One region of the Bradyrhizobium sp. USDA 4504 genome, then DNA from elsewhere that is predicted to be linked to it. Evidence: riboswitches for the same ligand, from Rfam matches in the RefSeq annotation. Region 1 holds a riboswitch; each other region holds the start of a gene.
What was found. Region 1 has a riboswitch for cobalamin ahead of ACVMB1_RS31495 (TonB-dependent receptor). Riboswitches for the same ligand answer to the same signal wherever they lie in the genome.
Positions count from the first base shown of each region.

Region 2: linked by a shared signal. The riboswitch ahead of ACVMB1_RS29245 (TonB-dependent receptor) and the one ahead of ACVMB1_RS31495 (TonB-dependent receptor) in region 1 are both predicted to bind cobalamin.
Region 3: linked by a shared signal. The riboswitch ahead of ACVMB1_RS07055 (DUF1636 family protein) and the one ahead of ACVMB1_RS31495 (TonB-dependent receptor) in region 1 are both predicted to bind cobalamin.
Region 4: linked by a shared signal. The riboswitch ahead of ACVMB1_RS41755 (ribonucleoside-diphosphate reductase subunit alpha) and the one ahead of ACVMB1_RS31495 (TonB-dependent receptor) in region 1 are both predicted to bind cobalamin.

Region 1 covers NZ_JBSSGV010000001.1:6,690,143-6,693,552, forward strand. Annotated here, with positions in the region: gene ACVMB1_RS31490 (FecCD family ABC transporter permease) at 1-1,009, opposite strand, end outside; cobalamin riboswitch at 1,122-1,319, shown strand; gene ACVMB1_RS31495 (TonB-dependent receptor) at 1,429-3,410, shown strand, end outside.
Region 2 covers NZ_JBSSGV010000001.1:6,195,010-6,198,419, reverse strand. Annotated here, with positions in the region: gene ACVMB1_RS29255 (amidohydrolase family protein) at 1-26, shown strand, start outside; gene ACVMB1_RS29250 (CobW family GTP-binding protein) at 28-957, shown strand; cobalamin riboswitch at 1,185-1,380, shown strand; gene ACVMB1_RS29245 (TonB-dependent receptor) at 1,489-3,410, shown strand, end outside.
Region 3 covers NZ_JBSSGV010000001.1:1,631,709-1,635,118, reverse strand. Annotated here, with positions in the region: gene cobN (cobaltochelatase subunit CobN) at 1-326, opposite strand, end outside; gene cobW (cobalamin biosynthesis protein CobW) at 326-1,360, opposite strand; gene ACVMB1_RS07055 (DUF1636 family protein) at 1,357-1,731, opposite strand; cobalamin riboswitch at 1,826-2,037, opposite strand; gene cobO (cob(I)yrinic acid a,c-diamide adenosyltransferase) at 2,074-2,727, shown strand; gene ACVMB1_RS07045 (cobyric acid synthase) at 2,739-3,410, shown strand, end outside.
Region 4 covers NZ_JBSSGV010000001.1:8,894,298-8,897,707, reverse strand. Annotated here, with positions in the region: gene ACVMB1_RS41755 (ribonucleoside-diphosphate reductase subunit alpha) at 1-1,302, opposite strand, end outside; cobalamin riboswitch at 1,464-1,678, opposite strand; gene ACVMB1_RS41750 (class I SAM-dependent methyltransferase) at 2,081-3,037, opposite strand; gene ACVMB1_RS41745 (nodulation protein NolB) at 3,216-3,410, opposite strand, start outside.

The sequences.
Region 1 (3,410 bases):
GCATGATCAGATAGAGGAAGAACGGCACGCCGATGATCGAGGTCAGCACGCCGACCTTGATGTCGGAGGTCGAGGGAATGATGCGCACCGCGATGTCGGCCGCGAGCAGCAACGCCGAGCCGGTGAGCGCACTGGGCACCAAGAGCCGCGCCGGATCGTGACCGATCACGGGACGCATCAGATGCGGCGCAACCAGGCCGATGAAGCCGATCGTGCCGGTGACTGCGACCGCGCCGCCGACGCCAAGCGCCACGCCCGTGATCACGAAGAGCCGCAACCGCCCGACGTCGACGCCGAGGCTCTGCGCCGCCTCCTCGCCAAGCGTCAGCGCGCGGAAGGCGCTCGCCTGGCTGAGCAGGATGGCGGCGCCCGCGACGATGAAGGGCAGCGCCAGCGCCACGTGCTGGAAGCTGCGGTCCTCCAGCGAGCCGAGCAGCCAGAACGCGATCTCCAGCACCACAAACGGATTGCTCGAGAGATTCATCACCAGTGCGGTCGCGGCTCCCGCAAAGCTCGAGATCGCGAGCCCAGCGAGGATCAGGATCAACAGCCCGGCATTGCTGCCGGCGATCGCAAGCAGCGCGAACACCGAGCCGAAGGCGGCGATGATCGCCACCACCGGCAGCGCGTAGGAGCGCACATCGGCGAGGCCCAGCGCGATCACCAGCACCGCGCCGAACGCCGCCGATTGCGGCGCGCCGAATAGCGACGGCGAGGCCAGCGGATTGCGCAGCAGCCCTTGCAGCGCCGCACCGGACAGCCCGAGAATGCCGCCGATCGCAAATGCCAGGATGGTGCGCGGCAGGCGGATCTCGCGCACGATCACCTGCGCCACATCGCTGCCGCCGCCGAACAGCGCCTCGATCACCGCGAGCGGCGACAGCCGCACCGGCCCGATGCCGAGCGAGAGCACACACAGCAGGACCACGAGCGCGAGCAGCGCCGCCGTGGCGCCCCACCGGCGCCGCGCCGCGACCTCGGCCGCCAAGGCAAAATCCTGCGCGCTCATCGGATCCATGCTCTTACAGCGATCGCCGTGGCAGACAAGCGACACTCGACAAAAACCGTGGCCGCGCGGCCGCCGCCCGACTTCCGCCGGATTGACTTTGCTACCCGGCCGAACCCTAGATGAACATGACGGTTCTTTCATGAGATGAAAAGGGAATGCGGTACGGGGAAACTTCCCCAACGCCGCGGCTGCCCCCGCAACTGTATGCGGTGAATCCTTCGTCACAGGCCACTGGGAATCTCGGTCCTGGGAAGGCGACGAAGGGTAACGACCCGCGAGCCAGGAGACCTGCCGTCAGCCGTGGTCACACGCGATGCTGCCGGTCGGGGAGTACAGGCATGAGCTTCACCTGATGCTGTGAGCACGATGGTGAGACTGGTTCGCGGTGACGTGCCACTGACGTTGCCGAGGCCTTGCTTATGTTCTCCTTCCCTTTCCATCGGCGGCGCCGCGCGCTTCTGCTCGCGTCGACGATGATCGCGCCGGCGATCCTTGTCTCCGCAGCGCGGGCGCAGCAGGCACCCGCTCCCGATCAGCTGCCGGCGATCGAAGTCACCAAGCCGGGCGACCAGAACGTCACGCGCGCCAGGCCGGCCGCTGACGAAGCGCCGGCGCCGCGACGCCCGGCGCCGGGCACCTCGCAAGGCAACAATACAGGCAGCGGAGCCGGATCGGGCACGACAGGGACCGGCGTGGCCACCGGAACGGGCGGCACCGGCGGCCGCCAGTTCGCCGGCATTGTCGGCTCCTCCTCGGCCGTGATCACCGCCGACGACATCGCGCATTCGCCGGTGCAGTCGTTACCCGAGATCCTCGCGCAGGTGCCGGGCGTGCAGCTGCAAACGCCCTATGGCGGACCGAACGGCGCCAAGACGTCGGTCGACCTGCGCGGCTTCGGCGCATTCGCGACCGACAATACCCTTTTCCTGCTCAACGGCCGCCGCCTCAACGACGTCGACAAGGCCGGCTTCGACCTCACCACGATTCCGCTCGATTCGATCGAGCGCATCGAGATCACGCGCGGCAACAGCGGCGCGGTGCTCTACGGCGACAACGCGGTGGGCGGCGTCGTCAACATCATCACCAAGACCGGCGTCGGCGGCCCGCCGACGACGATGCGGGCCGAGGCCGGAGTTGGCTCGTTCAACACCCGCATGGCCGCGGTCTCCGCGGCGCTCAATTCCGGCCCGTGGTCCACCTCGTTCTACGGCAACGGCATCAAGTCGGACGGCTACCGCGTCAACAATGCGCTCGACCAGCGCAACGCCGTCGGCAACATCAACTACACGACGCCTGATCTCACCGCCTTCCTGACCGTCACCGGCAGCGACCAGAAGCTCGGCCTACCCGGCGGACGGCTGGTCGATCCGTCGATCGGCGTGAACGAGCTGCTCACCGATCGCCGCGGCGCCGCGACGCCCTTCGACTATGCCAACCAGCAGACCGCCAGCGTCACCGCCGGCTTCACCAAGACGCTGATGAACGGCGTCGACCTCATCGTCGACGGCGGCTGGCGGCAGCGCGAGACGCAGAGCGGCTTCTTCGGCACGGTGCCGACCATCAGCTTCGCCTCGACCTACAATGACGCCGCGCTGCAGACCTGGTCGCTGACGCCGCGGCTCAGCGTCAAGAATGTGATGCTGGGCGTGCCGTCGACGATCCTGACCGGCATCGACTATTACGATTCGAGCTTCCGCGAGGCGCGCGGCGCCTATCAGGGCGTCGACCCGTTCCACATCTACAATATCGAGCAGCAGAGCGTGGCCGGCTATTGGCAACATACGCTGGGCCTGTTGCCAACGACCGACATCTCCTACGGCGCGCGCGTCCAGAATACCAGCATCTCGGCGCGCGATCGCTACGACCCGAATGCGCCGTTCGCGTTCGACACGCAGGCGGCACCGCTCGACAGCAACGAGACGCAATACGCCCTGCATGTCGGCGCCGAGCATCGCCTGACCGACACCTTCTCGGTGTTCGGCCGCGCGGCACGCGCATTCCGCACGCCTGATGTCGACGAACGCGTCGCGTCGGGTCCGTCATTCGACCCGCTGACCTTCGCCCCGATCCCGCAGAATTTCCAGCTCAAGACCCAGACCTCGCAGGATGTCGAGGGCGGCTTTCGCGTCAGGACCAACCTGTTTCAGGTCCAGACCAGCGTCTATCTGATGGATCTCGAGAACGAAATCCATTTCAACCCGGTGCTGTTCTTCAACACCAACCTCGACCCCACCCGCCGCTATGGCTCGGAAACCAGTGCCTCGCTCAAGTTCAGCGATACGGTGACCCTGCGCGGCGGCATGGCGATCACCCGCGCGGTGTTCCGCGAAGGCATCTGGGCCGGCAACGACGTGCCGCTGGTGTCGCGCTACACCGGCAATCTCGGCGTCACCTGGAATAT
Region 2 (3,410 bases), 500 kb from region 1:
TGCGCCGGCCTATCACGGGGGGCTGAGGTGCCGGTCCCGATCCTGCTGGTCGCGGGCTTCCTCGGGGCGGGCAAGACCACGGTCGTCAACCATCTGCTGGCGCATGCGCAAGGGCGGCGCATCGCCGCCGTGGTCAACGATTTCGGTGCGATCAATATCGACGCCGAGCTGATCGCCGGCGCCAGCGACGGCGTGGTCAGCCTGAGCAATGGCTGCATCTGCTGCACGCTGGAGGGCGACCTGCTGCGCACGCTCGCCACGTTGCTGCGGCGTGATCCGCGTCCCGAATTCATCGTGATCGAGACCAGCGGGATCGCCGATCCCGCCGACATCGTGCGCAACCTGATGGATCCCGTGATCTGGAAGGAGGCGCCGCTGGAGACCGTGCTGTGCGTGGTCGACGCGACGCAGCCTGCGGCGATGCTGAACGATGCGCTGCTGCGCTCGCAGCTCCGGGCGGCGGATGTGGTGGCGCTGAGCAAGGTCGATCTGACTGACGCCGCTGCGTGCGCCGCGATCCGCGACGCCGTGCGCGCGGTGCGTCCGGCGGCCGTGGTGGTCGATGCCTTGCATGGCGAGGTGCCGGCCGCGCTGCTGTTCCCAGCGGACCTCGATCATGTGTCGGCGCCGCGCGAGACCGCGCCGCGACGGCCGTCGTCCGATCGCTTCGACACGCTGAGCTGGACCTCGGAGCGGCCCGTCGTGCTGCCGCGCTTGCAGCAGGCGATCGGCAGACTGGCGCCGAAGCTGGCGCGGGCGAAGGGATTGTTCGAGACGGTGGAGCAGCCCGGGCGGCTGACCGTGCTTCAACTCGCCGGCGGCCGCGCGACCTTGGCTGCGGGCGGCGTCCCGTCGCCCGGCGTGCCGCGCACGCGCATCGTGTTCATCGCCGAGATGGGTGCGCTGTCGCGCGCGGAGATTGATGAGGTGATGCAGGGATGCGTCGAGGCTCAGTGACGCGAACCTACGTTTCCCGTCATCCTGAGGAGCCGCGAAGCGGCGTCTCGAAGGATGAATCGGCCGCCAGCCGGGCCGTGCATCCTTCGAGACGCGCGTGCCGCGCTCCTCAGGATGACGGGTTGCTTTTCGGCGTCAGCCCTCGACGTCGCTGTGTCATCGCCGCAGCATCACCCGCAAAGCAGGTCTGCGACAATCGCATCGAATTGACAGCTCTGCAGCCAGCACCTATCGTTTTTGCCGACGGTTCCCTTCGGGGATCAAAAGGGAATGCGGTGCGAGGGTAACCCCAATGCCGCAGCTGTCCCCGCAACTGTAAACGGCGAGCCTTTCGTCAATTTGCCACTGGGCCATCAGGCCCGGGAAGGCGTCGACAGGCGATGACCCGTGAGCCAGGAGACCTGCCGTCAGTCGTGGTCACACGCGAGCACATCGGGCGGGGGCGTCCTGGTGGGATCGGAGCACTGCCTTTTTTGGCAATGCGCCAGTCCACGTTCGCGGTGACGTGCCACGTTACCGCGAGTCCTTTTCATGTCTCCGTCCTCTCCCGTTGCGCGCAAATGGCGCCTCGGTCTTCTCTGCTCCCTGTCATCATTGTTGTTGCCGGCCGAAGGCTCGGCACAAACGCCGCCACCAACCAGGCTCGATCCGATTGAGGTCGCGCCTTCCGCTGCGCCAAAGCCGAAGCCTGCGGCGCGCAGCCGTGACATGACCGCTGCGGCGCGGCCACGGCCGAGGCCTGCAACAGCCGGCAACGCCCCGCGCGTCGCGGCGTCGGGCGTACCGGGATCGGCATCGCCGACGCTCAATGCCACCACGCAGGGCGGCACCGGCAGTCGTCTCAACCTGACGCCGCTGCAGACGCCGGCCAGCGTCGAGATCATCACGGCGCAGACCATCGCTGAACGCGGCCAGCATAATGTGCTCGATGCCGTCACCCAGGACGCGGCCGGGTTCGTCGCAACGCCGGCGCCAGGCAATGGCGGCCTGTCGTTCAGCACCCGCGGCTTTGCCGGCAGCAACTCGGTGATGACGCTGTATGACGGCACGCGCTTCTATATCGGCTCCGGCACGCTGACGTTCCCCTATGACACCTGGTCGACGCAGCGCATCGAAGTGCTGCGCGGCCCGGCCTCGGTGCTGTACGGCGAAGGCGCGATCGGCGGCGTCATCAACGTGATTCCGAAGAAGCCGCAGAGCACGCCCTATAACGAGGCCGAGGTTTCGCTCGACAGCAACATGACGCGGCGGCTCTCGGTGGACAGCACCGGTCCGATCAATCCCAATGTGTCGTACCGCATCAACGCCACCGGCAACATGTCGGACAGCTGGGTCGATCGCGACAAGACCTCGAACGCGGTGGTCTCCGCTGCCGTGCGGGTGCAGGCGTCGGACAATCTCGCCTTCACGCTCTCGGAAGATTACGGCGATCGCAGCCCGTCGCGCTATTTCGGCACGCCGCTGATCAACGGCGCGATCCAGGACGCGCTGCGCTTCAAGAACTACAATGCAGCGGACAGCGCGATCCGCTATCAGGACAGCTGGACCCGGTTCAAGACCGAGTGGGACGTCGCCGACGGCATCAAGGTCAACAACACGCTGTATTACCTGACCAGCGAGCGGCACTGGCGCGACATCGAGAACTACACCTGGAATCCGAAGACCCAGCTGATCGATCGCACGAGCTATATCGAGATATTCCACGACCAGAAGCAGCTCGGCAACCGGATGGATACGACCTTCAGCGGCCACGTGTTCGGCCTTGCGAACCAGGTCGTCGCCGGGTTCGACGTCAACCGGATCGACTTCACCCATACCAACAACTCGCCCTATGGCGGCGCGTCGTCGGTCAATCCTTATGTGTTCGATCCCGGATCGTTCTTCGCCACGACGACGGCGACCACGCCGGGCTTCAACGCGATCGTCAATCAATACGCGCTGTTCGCCGAGGATCGGCTCTCGCTGACCGATCAGTTGTCGCTGGTGACCGGGGTCAGGTATGATCGCCCCGAAGTGGACCGCACCGACTACAAGACGCCGGCAAACAGTTTTGAGACGACGCTATCGGGCACTAGCTGGCGCGCGGGCCTCGTTTACGAGCCGATCAAGAACCTCGCGTTCTATGGCCAGTACGCGGTCGGCGTCGATCCGGTCAGCAATCTGATCTCACTGTCGACCACGCAGAAGACATTCCAGCTTGCGACCGGCAAGCAGACCGAGATCGGGGTCAAGCAATCGTTCTGGGGCGGCCGCGGCGAGTGGACGCTGGCTGCCTACGAGATCGTCAAGACCGGGCTCACGATTCCCGATCCCGGCAATCCCACCGGCGGCCTGGCATTGCAGATCGGCCAGCAATCATCCCGCGGGGTCGAAGGATCGATCGGGCTCGCACTGAGCGACGGCTGGCGCGTCGACGCCAATCTTGCGCTGTTGCGCGCCAGATACGACAACAA
Region 3 (3,410 bases), 5.1 Mb from region 1:
ATGCCGCGCTCCTTCGCCAGCCGATGCACCGCGGCCAGCCCGTATGACCAATAGGGCTCGCCGCCGATCAGCCGCACCAGAATGCCGCGGGCGTGCGAGAGCGTCCGCTCGATATAGGTATCGACCGACAGCGGATGGCGCAGCTCCGCGAGATTGGCGAGCCGCAGCGACGGCAGCGCAGCACGGCCGCGCCGCCAGCCGGCCGCGAAGGCAGCAAGATCGCTGTCGGAAAACGACAACACCACGAGATCGGCCGGATCCTGGCCGAGGTCCCTTGGCGTCGCGGTCTCATCAAGGCCGCGGCTCTCGCGGAAGACGACGTGCATCAGACACCAAGCCGTGCCCTGATCGCGGCTTCATCGATGTCGGCATGTTCGCCGATCACGACGAGCTTCGACTGCCGCGCCCGGGCGCCCCAGGGCATGTCGAACTGATGCCGCACCCGCTCGCCGACCGATTGCACCAACAGCCGCATCGGCTTGCCTTCGACCGCGATGTAGCCCTTGGCGCGCAGCACGTTCTGCTCGCGCGCCAGCCCCTTGATCGAGGCGACCAGCGCGTCGACATCCGAAACTTCCGGAAGATCGATCACGACGGAATTGAAATCGTCGTGCTCGTGTTCCTCCTCGCCATCGTGATGCGACGGCCGCGCCGCGAGATCGCTTTCCGCCGCCGCCCCGAGCCCGAGGATCACGCGCGCGTCGATCGTGCCGTCGACGACGGGCAACATCGGCACCTCGCGCGGCATCTCGGCCGCGATCACCTCTTTCGCTGCCTTGATCCCCTCCGCCCCCGCGAGGTCCGCCTTGGTCAGCAGCACGATATCGGCACATGCGATCTGGTCCTCGAACACTTCCGACAGCGGCGTCTCGTGGTCGAGATTGTCGTCCGCCGCACGCTGCGCATCCACCGCGGCCGGATCAGGCGCAAAACGGCCGGCGGCGACGGCCTCGGCGTCGGCGAGCGCGATCACGCCGTCGACCGTGATCCGCGAACGGATCTCCGGCCAGTCGAACGCTTTCAGCAGCGGCTTCGGCAGCGCGAGCCCGGAAGTTTCGATCACGATGTGATCGGGCTTCACGTTCCGCGCCAGCAACTGCTCCATCGCCGGGATGAAATCGTCGGCGACGGTGCAGCAGATACAGCCATTGGCGAGTTCGACGATGTTCTCGGCCGGACAATTGGCGTCGGCGCACGACTTCAGGATGTCGCCGTCGACGCCTTCGCTGCCGAATTCGTTGACCAGCACCGCGAGCTTCTTGCCGTTGGCATTGCGGATCAGATGCTGGATCAGTGTCGTCTTGCCGGAGCCGAGAAAGCCGGTCACGACGGTGACCGGAATTTTGGCGAGCGTGGTCATTCTGCGGCCTCCGGCACGACGGGAAGAGGTGGAATGCGGGCGAGCGATTGCTTGCGGAAGATTTCCGGACGGCTGCGCCACGGCACGATGCCGTCGGGCGCCGCCGCATAGGCGGAGGCACCGGCGATCACATCCGCGGCATTATCAGCGGACAGTCGGCCGTAGACATAGGACCAGCGCCCCGGCGCGCTGAGCGCGACCGAGCAACCCTGGCTGCAGGCCGACAGGCATGCGACGGGAACCAGATTGACGTCATCAGGCACGCCGGCCTCGACAAGCGCGGCATGCAGGCGTGCACCGGGCGCGAGCTCACCTTCCGCCGGCGTCTGGCCGGCGCGGCAGGTGATGCAGACATGAAGTGTAACGCTCATCGCCCTTCCTGGATTGACAGCGGGAAGCGATGAGGCACACGAACCGATTTTGGACAGGTTCGTTCCCCGTCGCGGAACACCCCGTCCGCCGGTTTCACAACATGCTGCGTTGGCAGGTCTCCCGGCTTGCGGAGCAGGTTTTACCCTTCGATGCCCACCTTCCCGACTCCGTATGGAATCAGTGGCTTGGGCATCTCTCCGGTCACGGTCGCGGGGGCGGCTGCGCTTCGGGCCCGATTTAGCGGAGCCCTATCGCATTCCCTCTTCGCCTGTCGTAGGACAGGAACCGACGCAGGACCACCATTCGTCCAAGCCTCGCACTTGTCAAGCCGAAGGAATGTGATGACTTCTGATGGAAAGGACGCTGAAGACGGCGCCGTCGGCACCGATCTTTCGCCGGATGCGCGCTACGCGGACAAGATGGCGAAAAAGAAGGCCGCCCGCGACCGCATCATGGCGACCAAGAGCGGTGAAAAGGGCCTGATCATCGTCCATACCGGCGCCGGCAAAGGAAAATCCTCCTCCGCGTTCGGCATGATCGTGCGCTGTGTGGCGCACGGCTTTCCCTGCGCCGTGGTGCAGTTCATCAAGGGCGCCTGGGATACCGGCGAGCGCCGCCTGCTCACCGGGCATTTCGGCGATCTCTGTCAATTTCACGCCATGGGCGAAGGCTTTACCTGGGAGACGCAGGATCGCGCCCGCGACATCGCGGCAGCGCAAGCCGGCTGGGAAAAGGCCAAGCAGCTGATCGCAGACCCGAGCCTGCGCATGGTCGTGCTCGACGAGATCAACATCGCGCTACGCTACGACTACCTCGCGATCGCCGACGTCGTCGAGTTCCTGACTACGTCGAAGCCGCCGATGACCCATGTCGTGCTCACCGGGCGCAATGCCAAGGAGGAGCTGATCGAGATTGCCGACCTCGTCACCGAGATGACGCTGGTGAAGCATCCGTTCCGCTCCGGTATCAAGGCCCAGCCGGGCGTCGAGTTCTGACAGACATCACGATGGCGCGCGCATTGATGATCCAGGGAGCCGGCTCGGACGTGGGCAAATCGCTCATCGTCGCCGGCCTCGCGCGCGCCGCGAGACGACGCGGCCTGCGCGTGCTGCCGTTCAAGCCGCAGAACATGTCGAACAACGCCGCGGTGACCGTCGACGGCGGCGAGATCGGCCGCGCACAGGCGTTGCAGGCGCTCGCCGCCGGCGTCGAGCCGCACACCGACATGAATCCAGTGCTTCTGAAGCCCGAAACCGATGTCGGCGCCCAGATCATCGTGCACGGCAAACGGATCGCCACCGCACGGGCGCGCGAATATGCCGGCATGAAACCATCGCTGATGGGCGCGGTGCTGGAGAGTTTTGCGCGCCTGAAGCAGCGCGCCGATCTGGTGCTGGTCGAGGGCGCCGGCAGCCCCGCCGAGGTCAACTTACGCAAGTCCGATATCGCCAATATGGGGTTTGCACGCCGGGCCAACGTGCCCGTGGTGCTGGTCGGCGACATCGACCGCGGCGGCGTGATCGCGCAACTCGTCGGCATCAAGACGGTGATCGACCCTGACGATGCGGCGATGATCCAGGGCTTCGTCATCAACAAATTCCGCGGCGATCCGTCGCTGTTCGATGACGGCTATCGCTTGATCGAAGAGCGCACCGCCTGGCGCGGATTTGGCGTGCTG
Region 4 (3,410 bases), 2.2 Mb from region 1:
CGGGCACGGCCCCCGCTCGCGCGCGAGCGTCACGGATGCCGCATCAGCATCGCGACGGATTTTCCGGAACATGTTCAGATTGAACGACTTGGCCACGACGCTTTCAATCGGAATGCTCTTGGCCTGCAGGAACGAGTGGAAGCCCATGACGCCAAGGCCGACGGAACGCTCACGCAAGGCGGCGTAGCGGGCACGCTTCATGACGCCCGGCGCCACCGTGATGAAGTGGGTCAGCACGTTGTCGAGGAAGCGCATGACGTCCTCGATGAAGCCAGGCTCCTCGTTCCACTGGTCCCAGGTCTCGAGGTTGAGCGACGACAGGCAGCACACGGCGGTACGCTCCTCGTCGCGATGATCGATGCCGGTCGGCAGGGTAATTTCGCTGCACAGGTTGGACGTTGAGACCTTGAGGCCGAGCTCGCGCTGGTGCTTGGGGAGCGCGCGGTTCACTGTATCGATGAACAAGAGATAAGGCTCCCCCGTCTGCAGCCGGTTCTCCAGGATGCGTTGCCACAGCTGGCGGGCGTCGATTTCGCGGATAACCTCCTTGGTCTTCGGACTGCGCAGAGCGAACGCAGTGCCGGCGCCTACGGCACGCATGAACTCATCGGTTACGTTGATGCCGTGATGCAGGTTGAGACTCTTGCGGTTGAAGTCGCCGGACGCCTTGCGGATCTCGAGGAACTCCTCGATCTCGGGATGGTGGATATCGAGATAGACCGCAGCCGAGCCGCGCCGTAACGAGCCCTGGCTGATCGCCAACGTCAGGCCGTCCATGACGTGGATGAACGGGATGATGCCTGAGGTAACGCCGCCCTTCACCTGCTCGCCGATCGAGCGAACATTGCCCCAGTAGGTGCCGATGCCGCCACCGTTAGAGGCAAGCCATACGTTCTCGTTCCAGGTGCCCACGATGCCTTCGAGCGAGTCCGACACCGAGTTAAGGAAGCAGGAAATCGGCAGGCCGCGCGTCGTGCCGCCGTTGGAGAGCACCGGTGTGGCTGGCATGAACCACAGCCGAGACATCGCATCGTAGAGACGTTGGGCATGCGCAACATCATCCGCGAAGGCGCAAGACACCCGCGCGAACATGTCCTGGATCATTTCGCCGGCGAGCAGATAACGGTCGCTCAGCGTCAGCTTGCCGAACGGCGTCAACAGGTCGTCGCGCGTCCGATCGAGCTTGAGATCGGCCGGCTTTGGCGATGGCGCAAGGGGGTACGGCAGCGGGGCCGGCGACGGCGGCGGCACAAGACACAACTCAGGCGCGCTGGGCTCTGCCTGCAATGGCTGCGACCTCACGCGCGCCGGCTCCTCAATGAGATGACCATGCTGATCGAAATCGTAAGACGGCGACATCGGCAACCCCGCGATGTTAGGCGGGGGGACTGCGCGGATGACTTGCGAGGAAACCGGTCAAACGTCTCCGGCTGCAAGCGACCCAACGGGGCACCCCGCCCGAGGACTTTCGTTCAGTCGCGGCAGGTCTCCTGGCTCGCGGGTCGCCGCGGCTGTCGGCCTTCCCGGCGCTGTGCTGCGCCAGTGACCATGATGACAACCGCTCGCCGCTTACAGTTGCGGGGGCAGCCCCGGAGTAGCCGTTCGGCGCACCGGGTTCCCTCTTAGCTTCCGACCTACAAAATGTTGGGGCCAGAAGACCGTGACTGGCTAGACATAGGCACTACTCGCCGGGATTGGTCAACTGGGGAGATCCAGATTGAAACGCAAAAACATACCGAAGCTCGGACGACTTTGTCGCCGCTGTCGGCTTCTGCTGCAGGTGATTGGATATGCCGTTGGGCTGCATTACCGGTTTCCGTCAAGCCTGCGCAAAGGTCGAGGGAATTCCTGGCTCGCACGTCGCATTGATGGAATCTAAGAAACGGCGCGTCAGTAGAGGAGCAATTCGGCCAGACGCTTGATTTGATTCGCAGCGCTCCTGCTCGCCGCGACCAATGGCATCTGGACGAATTCGTTATCCACTCGCGGGCGAACAACATCGGCTCTGGCGCGCCGTCGACCGGAATGGCCTTGCATCCAGCCCCGAACCGAATCGCGCTGCACAGTGGTCCCACGCCTGTCACGGCTCCAGCGCGACCTGCAAGCCCTCCTTACTTTCAACATGAACGTAACGGGGTCCGATCGGCCGTCCCCTGCCGCTGGCGACAGTGACAATGTCTTCCAAAGGCATGGCGCGCGCATCCGCCTCGGGGCGAGACAAGATCAGATCGGCGTGAAACAGCCCTTCCGATTCGAGGCCGGTGGCATCCACGCCAAGGGCCGCCAAGCTGGCCAAACAGCTCTCAAATTCTTCAGCATCGCGAAAGCGACGCTGGATAAACGTTGCGCCGGCAAGACGTTCTGTCACAAGACCACGGTTTGCGAACGTCGCGGCGAGCGATTCAAATGGGAACATTCGTAGCACGAAGGAGATGATCCATGGTTGCTTCTCTGCCGCATCGAGAATCTCGCCGAACGTCTTCTCGGTAACGTAGCCGATGCATCCGGTCGACATGATAACATCCACGGAGCGGAGAATGCGCGCGCTGTCCATCGATAGCGCCTCCTTTTCAAGGTCAGCGACAATGCCCTGCTCTAAAAGGCCAACATTCTTCGCATAGCTGACCGCCGCTGCCGACACATCGAGGCCGATAAAGCGTGCCAACCCGACATCAGGCCAGGCTGCATAGAAACTGCGATCGAGACTCACCAATGTCTCAGAGCTGATCGCTCTCATCTCACGCCGGGCGTAGCGGTGACGCAAGCCCGCGAAGGTCAGCGGAAAGCGATGCACCGCTGCATTGATACCGTACGAACAACCAACATCGAGCACGACGGGCTTGAGGCCGGTGGCCGAAGCTTTCGCTGCCAGTATTTGGCGCACAACCGGCTCAGCCACGTCCGGTATCATATAATCCAGGTCTCCGAGGACCGAGAAATATGCCCTCGGATCATCCGAAGCATAAATATCGTGGAATGCAGCTTTAGACCGATTGATGCGCGAGAAATCTATCCGCAACGCAATGTCTCCTCTCATTTGCAAGCAGCTCGACGGCTGTTGCCTTCGTACCCGCCTGCACTTTGGTTATATAGGGTGTAGGCCCTTACATCCGCCGATGCGGTAGCAGAAGTGGCAAGTGAACAAGCGCATCACCCCCCTCTGCGCGTCGCGGCGCGAGCGATCCTGCTGTTGTGCGAAGAAACCATCAGCCCGCTCAGCCCACCGATAGAAGCTTATTCAGAGATAAGCTGACGGCGCCGGCGCCCTTGGAGATGAGCGAAACCTGAATGACGCGATCGCCAACATCCCACAGGTTCGTCAAGGCCGAATCGAAATGATCCCTACCTTCCGGTTTACCTGCCGGATGCCAGGCGGTAGGCCCACGAAGCTGCACCTTGCTTCGAAGCTG